DNA from 3 places in the Weizmannia acidilactici genome. Region 2 is predicted to be linked to each of the others. Evidence: a T-box and tRNA genes for the amino acid it is inferred to sense, from the RefSeq annotation. Region 2 holds a T-box; the other regions hold tRNA genes.
What was found. The T-box of region 2 lies ahead of leuS (leucine--tRNA ligase). A T-box ahead of a tRNA ligase gene usually reads a tRNA of that ligase, here a tRNA-Leu.
Positions count from the first base shown of each region.

Region 1 (2,271 bases), on a different contig from region 2:
TATAAAGCCCTATATGATAAACCGTTGCCGTTTTGTTGGCCGCTCGGATTGCGGCATAAATCTGCTTCAAGTTGGCCAAATACGGCTTTTCCAATTTTTGAATGTATGCTTCATTCAAATGATCGAGCGCCTCGCCGCCCTGGAATAAATCATTGCCGCCGATTGTGAGCAAAATGATATCGGCATTCCGGAGTTCGCGCCTGATTTGTGGCTTGTTGATCTGTTCAAGCAGCCCGCTAGAAGTAAGCCCTTTAATGCCGTTATTTTGCAGCAGAATTTTCTTTTTCGTTTTTTTCTTTAAATCATCCGCGAGATAGCCGGCATACCCTTTTCCCGACGTATCGCCCGTGCCCCTTGTCAGCGAGTCGCCAATTGCCGTGATGACAATTTGCTTTGTATTGCCGGCTTTTGGCGTGTCCGCACCCGTTCCGGATTTTTCCACCTTTACAGATTTTGCTTCTGTCGTTTGGTCTATCAGCACCGTTCCCAGCCCTGCCAGGAAAAAAAGCGCCGAAACGAAGGAGACAATCGAGATGGCGGAAATCAAATGCCTGTTCATTTGACCATACCTTTCTTCTTTATATACATACAGGATAGCAAAGTGGAAGGAATTTTTGAAATGGGGCGCTTTAACGGAAACCAAAAGCAACATGAATACGTGCACGGCCGGAGCCGGACATGTGGAATACAATATTCATTTTTGTTTTTGAAAAATAGGATTATAATGTGGTTAATGAAAGGTACAGCTTCATCGTATATGCAGTCAAATACGTTTTTCGGGGAATAAAAATAGCAGTTTTGATGAATATACTGCTTGTGGCGCGGGCATATTTGGGTGGCTTGGGTTTAATATAGCGTTAATTCCAACCGTATTACGAAAAAGTATTAACCGGATGGGAATCAGCTCTTATATTGTTATTTCAGAACTTTCATATCAACCATTTATTGAATAATGTATTTCCCCTTAACAAGAAAGGGGACTTTAAAAGCCCGCTAACATGATTGCGGGCTTTTAACAAATAAGTATACCGGTGGTCGGGGTCGAACCGACACGGGATAAACCCACACGATTTTGAGTCGTGCGCGTCTGCCAATTCCGCCACACCGGCAAAATATAATGTGCTGATGGAGATCACTTATATAATTATAACCAGATCTAAAAAATTGTCAACCGGATTTCAAAAAAAGATTTTACAACATCATAACCTGCCCGTTCCGGATTTTCTCCGAAACGGGCTTTTTTCCTTAATCCTGTTTCAGCCCGGCCAGCAATTCATAAGAACGGAGCCGGTCTTCATGGTTGTATATATGTGAAACAAACATCAATTCATCCGCTTCTGTTTCATCAAGTAAATCCTGCAACTTATCTTTAATTGTCTCTTTCGAACCGATAAACGCATATTCGAGCTGGCGCCGCGCCATCTCTTCCTCATAAGGCGTCCAAATGCCTTCCATGCTGTTGACAGGAGGTTGGAGCTGCTGTGATCTTCCCCGGATCACGCCGAGGAAAAACTGGAACAGGCTCGTGGCGGTCCGCTCCGCTTCCTTATCCGTATCCGCCGCGATCCCATTGACGCAAAGCAATACATACGGCTCCTTCAAATAGGCGGACGGCTTGAAATTTTCCCTGTAAATGTACAGAGCATCAAACAGCTGCGCTGGCGCAAAATGACTCGCAAAAGCAAATGGCAACCCGAGCTTTGCAGCTAGCGTCGCGCTGTACGTACTTGACCCGAGAAGCCAGACAGGTACCTCAACGCCTTCTGCCACCACGGCCCGCGCGTAAGTCCGTCGCTCTTGTTCTGTAAGAAAATAGTTCATCAGCTCCTGGACATTGTTTGGAAAATCCATTTCACTGCCCTTTAAATTCCGGCGGAGCGCTAACGCTGTCAGTTGGTCTGTTCCCGGCGCACGCCCAAGCCCGAGGTCAATCCTGCCCGGGTAAATCGAACCAAGCGTCCCGAACTGTTCCGCCACAACCAGCGGCGCATGGTTCGGAAGCATCACCCCGCCAGACCCGACGCGGATCGTATTTGTACCGGATGCAATATATCCAACTAAAACAGCTGTGGCAGAACTGGCCACACCTGCCATATTATGATGCTCCGCCAGCCAAAAGCGCTTGTAACCCCATTTTTCCACATGCCGGGCGAGATCCAAGCTATTTTTAAAAGAATCCGCAGGCGTTTTTCCTGCCAATATCGGGATTAAATCCAAAACAGAAAATGCAATGTCTTTCAGTTCTTTTCGATTGCCCATTGTCCGCTTCCT
Region 1 covers NZ_BKZR01000011.1:73,012-75,282, forward strand. The annotation lists gene GBH70_RS05960 (GDSL-type esterase/lipase family protein) at 1-559, opposite strand, end outside; tRNA gene GBH70_RS05965 (tRNA-Leu) at 1,027-1,109, opposite strand; gene GBH70_RS05970 (LLM class flavin-dependent oxidoreductase) at 1,246-2,259, opposite strand.
Region 1: it has a tRNA-Leu gene. The T-box ahead of leuS (leucine--tRNA ligase) is inferred to sense a tRNA for this amino acid. The anticodon was not compared.

Region 2 (2,271 bases):
ACTCGGGGGCGCGATTGCCTCTTATTCATTTGATTACATTTTTCCGGCCAACTTGCTGATGTTTATTGTTTTTGGGCTGATTGCGGCGTTCGGCTATAATAAAATGTCTAAAGAACAATTGGCGCGAAAGAATCAGGGACGTACCGGCATTTCAAGTGGTACCCGTTCACAACTTCTGGCGCTGATCATATTATGTACATCATACCTGCTTTGCTGGATCGCATATGTACAGTGGCAGGCGACGATTTCAGCTTATACGCAGAAACTTCATATTTCACTTCATGAGTACAGTTTGCTCTGGACGTTGAACGGGTCAATCATTGTGCTCGGGCAGCCTTTCCTTATTCCGGTTACGACAAAATGGCTGTCCAATGTAAAAGCGCAAATCATGGCGGGGATTGCCATTTTCATGGTTTCATTCGGAGTTGCAAGCATCGCGGAACAGTTTCAGGGCTTTGTTGCCGCGATGGCTATCCTCACTTTAGGGGAGATGCTCGTCTGGCCGTCGGTTCCGGCAGTTGCAGGCGAGCTGGCTCCTAAAGGGCGGGAAGGATTTTACCAAGGGATTGTCAACAGCGTGGCAACGGCCGGGCGCATGATCGGGCCGGTCATTGGCGGATTGCTTGCCGATTTGTACGGCATGAACGTGCTTTTTGCTGTGTTAATTGTCCTGTATGCGGTGGCGCTCATGCTTACCGCGGCCTATAACCTCCCGTTAAAGTCAAAAAAAGCGGAGCAATCGGTGCCATTAAGAAAATCTTGTTGAAACGATGTATAAATTTCTGTACAATAGTAAATAAAATGAATAAATATGGAAGAACGTTGACAAGGAGCAGTAATGGCGGGACTGAAAACAAGAGAATTGGCGGAGGGTGCAAGCCAATCAGAAACCCCCATGAACTCGCCTTTGAGTTGCAAATATGAACGGATTCATTAGTATTTGCCGTTTTCCGCGTTAAGGATAATGAAGTGAGTGCTTGCACTAATCTGGGTGGTACCGCGGGAGTGGCCCTCTCGTCCCAATTCCTTGGGATGGGGGGGTTTTTGCATTGCTTTTATTGTCAATCGGGATACATACAGAAGGAGGAGTTTCAGATGAGTTTTGATCACCGGAAAATCGAAAAGAAATGGCAGAAGTACTGGGAAGAGCATAAAACTTTCCGTACGGACGAAGATTCAAATAAACCGAAATTTTATGCGCTCGATATGTTTCCGTATCCTTCAGGCGCCGGCCTGCACGTCGGGCATCCGGAAGGTTATACGGCAACCGATATTTTGGCGCGCACAAAACGGATGCAGGGGTACAATGTGCTGCATCCAATGGGCTGGGATGCGTTCGGGCTTCCGGCTGAGCAATACGCGCTTGATACGGGAAACGACCCGGCCGTTTTCACGGAAAAAAATATTAACACGTTCCGCCGTCAGATCAAGTCGCTCGGTTTCTCCTACGATTGGGACAGGGAAATTAACACAACGGATCCGGAGTATTACAAGTGGACGCAGTGGGTTTTCCTGCAGTTATGGAAACGGGGGCTTGCATATGTGGATGAAGTGCCTGTCAACTGGTGCCCGGCGCTCGGGACCGTACTTGCCAACGAAGAAGTGATCGACGGCAAGAGTGAACGCGGCGGGTATCCGGTAATCCGCAAGCCGATGCGCCAATGGATGCTGAAAATCACCGCTTATGCGGACCGGCTGCTTGAAGATTTGGAAGAGCTCGATTGGCCGGAAAGCATTAAAGACATGCAGCGCAATTGGATCGGCCGTTCGGAAGGGGCGGAAGTGATATTCAACATCGACGGCACCGATGAAACCTTCACCGTCTTCACGACCCGCCCGGATACGCTGTTCGGCGCGACTTATGCGGTACTGGCGCCGGAGCATCCTTTGGTTGATAAAATCAAAACGCCGGAACAGGCAGATGCGATCGCGGCTTACTTGGAACAGATCCAATCGAAGAGCGACCTTGAACGGACGGATCTCGCAAAAGAAAAAACCGGCGTGTTCACTGGCGCTTATGCGGTCAATCCGGTCAACGGCGAAAAAATGCCGATCTGGATTGCCGATTATGTCTTGATGAGCTACGGGACAGGCGCGATCATGGCGGTGCCGGCCCATGATGAACGCGACTACGAATTTGCGCGCAAATTTAATTTGCCGATCAAAGAAGTTGTAGCCGGCGGCAATATTGAAAAAGAAGCCTATACCGGTGACGGCGAGCATATTAATTCCGGATTTTTGAACGGGCTTGACAAACAAACGGCAATCTCA
Region 2 covers NZ_BKZR01000003.1:66,319-68,589, reverse strand. The annotation lists gene GBH70_RS01750 (MDR family MFS transporter) at 1-766, shown strand, start outside; T-box leader at 814-1,025, shown strand; gene leuS (leucine--tRNA ligase) at 1,096-2,271, shown strand, end outside.

Region 3 (2,271 bases), on a different contig from region 2:
GATCTTTATTCCGGGTGTGCGCTGCCATCCGCTTGATCCGTCGCAAAGCCCGGAATACAGCCCTTCCATCCGGGACAAAGGCATTTCCTGCAAAACCATTTTTGACTGCACAGTGCCTTATCATTTAAAAGATAAATTCAAACGGGCGAAGTTTATGGATGTTGATCCAAGCCGCTTTGCACCGAAATTGTTTAAGAAATAATGAAAAGGGGAGAGGGTGCGCTGCATTCCTCTTCTTTTTTAACATTTCTTAACCGGTATCTGCAGCTGGCAAAAGTCGGAATTCTGGTCTTCCCCGTAAAATGTCGAATCCAAAAGGCAGGCGTCAAAAACATCACCGGCTACTTGATAATGGTTATCGTGAATCCATTCTATTAATTCATCCAGGAATTGTGTTTCATATGGCATTCCGTATTTAAACATACAGGCATACTCTCCAGCAGGCAGTGTAAACATATTTTCGATTTCCGCCACATCATCCGGCAGCATAATGCAGCTGCCCGCACCTCGAAATACATCATTTTCTTCTAAACTCTCTTTGCGTATAATCGTGCCAAACCCTTCAGAAGGAAGCAGGCTATATCTGTTCAGAATATCCCACGCTTTCATGACAGTTAAATGCAGCTCTTTACGTGAAATTTGATGCTCAAATGGGACAAAAATAACTTTCCTTTCCGGGAACGTTTCGATCATTGGCTGATAAAGTTCGTTTTTGAAGTTTTCCACCGTTGCAAATAGGGATAGTCTATTTTCGATATGTCCTTTTGTTGCTTTTAATTGTTCAATTTCTTGTTCAATCGTTTCTTTATGGGACTCGAGCAGTGAAATGGCGGTTGTAAGGTTGCGGTTTTGGATATGTTCCTTTATTGTATCCAATTTAATGCCAATTGATTTTAAAAATAGAATCTCTCTGAGCAAAGGAATTTGGGAAGGGCTGTAATACCGGTAGCCATGATCATCTGTTTTAATCGGCTTGAATAAATCAATTTTATCGTAGTAGATCAGAGCCTGCCTTGAAATATGGTGGATCGAAGCCATTTCACCAATTGAAAAATATTTTTCCATGTCTATCTCCTTTTCTTACAATCTGGAGTCTTGATCATTCAACTTGATTAAATAAAAATATCTGGATAAATCCGCTATTTATCTATGTATCAATGCTGCTTATAAGCAAAAAAACAAGGGTTCCAACCAACTGGCTGAAACCCTTGTTTCATTGATGCGGATGAAGGGACTTGAACCCATACGGTGTTGCCACCACTAGAACCTGAATCTAGCGCGTCTGCCGATTCCGCCACATCCGCATTTTTTATTTTTTTGTTCGCCTCATCAGCGACAAATTTATTATATTATGCCCGAAAGAAAAATGCAATAGCTTTTTTAAAGTTTTTGCGAAAAAGTTTTTCGCATGTCGAATTGCATAAAAATCGTTGACCAGGATTTGGGGACAGTGGTATATTTACAGTAGTTGAATATGAGTACCTTTAATTTTAGTCCAGTGAGGCTGACAAGGTAAACGGAAAAGTTCTGCGCTTGTTGCAGAGTCGTTTTGGTGAAGTACAGGCTTCTTGTCATTGCTGGCAGGAAGCTTTTTTTGCACCTGCTCCGTTTGAATTGAAAGGCCTCGGATTTTTACATTATCGGAGGAGGATTTATATGTCATTTGATCAGACGATTCAACATGCGGGAGCGGCGGAACAAACTGCGGCGCCATCCCAAAACATGGTGACAAAAGAATACGGGGCTTCCGAAGCGGTGCCGATGAGCTGCCGCAGTTTAAGTTTTGGCGATATGATTGCCACCTGGATCGGGGCAAACGCAAATAACGGTTCATGGTATGTTGGCGGTGTGGTTGCAGGGGCGGCATTCGGCGGTTCCATTTTAGTCACTTTGATTGCCAATCCGATTGCTTATATGATTATGGCGTTAATCGGGTTTATCGGTTATAAAGTCGGCACTTCGACGATGGCGTTGACAAGGCCGTCGTTCGGCGTCCGGGGGAGCTTCCTGCCATCGATTTTAAATACAACGCAGTTTATCGGCTGGACCGCGGTCAACACGTTTATTGCCGCAATTTCCATCAGCTATGTATGCAAAGATTTTCTCGGCTGGCCGGCGTTTGGAGAAGCGGGCGGCGCGAAAACGATGATGTTCGGGATTGTGGTCATGAGCGTTTTGCATTTGCTCTCAATTGCGATGGGCCATAAATCCGTAAAATTAGTGGAACGTATCGGCGTTGTGTTGATCCTTATTTTAGGCATTTGGGAAACG
Region 3 covers NZ_BKZR01000044.1:18,518-20,788, forward strand. The annotation lists gene GBH70_RS13845 (UbiD family decarboxylase) at 1-202, shown strand, start outside; gene GBH70_RS13850 (MerR family transcriptional regulator) at 241-1,065, opposite strand; tRNA gene GBH70_RS13855 (tRNA-Leu) at 1,221-1,304, opposite strand; gene GBH70_RS13860 (cytosine permease) at 1,657-2,271, shown strand, end outside.
Region 3: it has a tRNA-Leu gene. The T-box ahead of leuS (leucine--tRNA ligase) is inferred to sense a tRNA for this amino acid. The anticodon was not compared.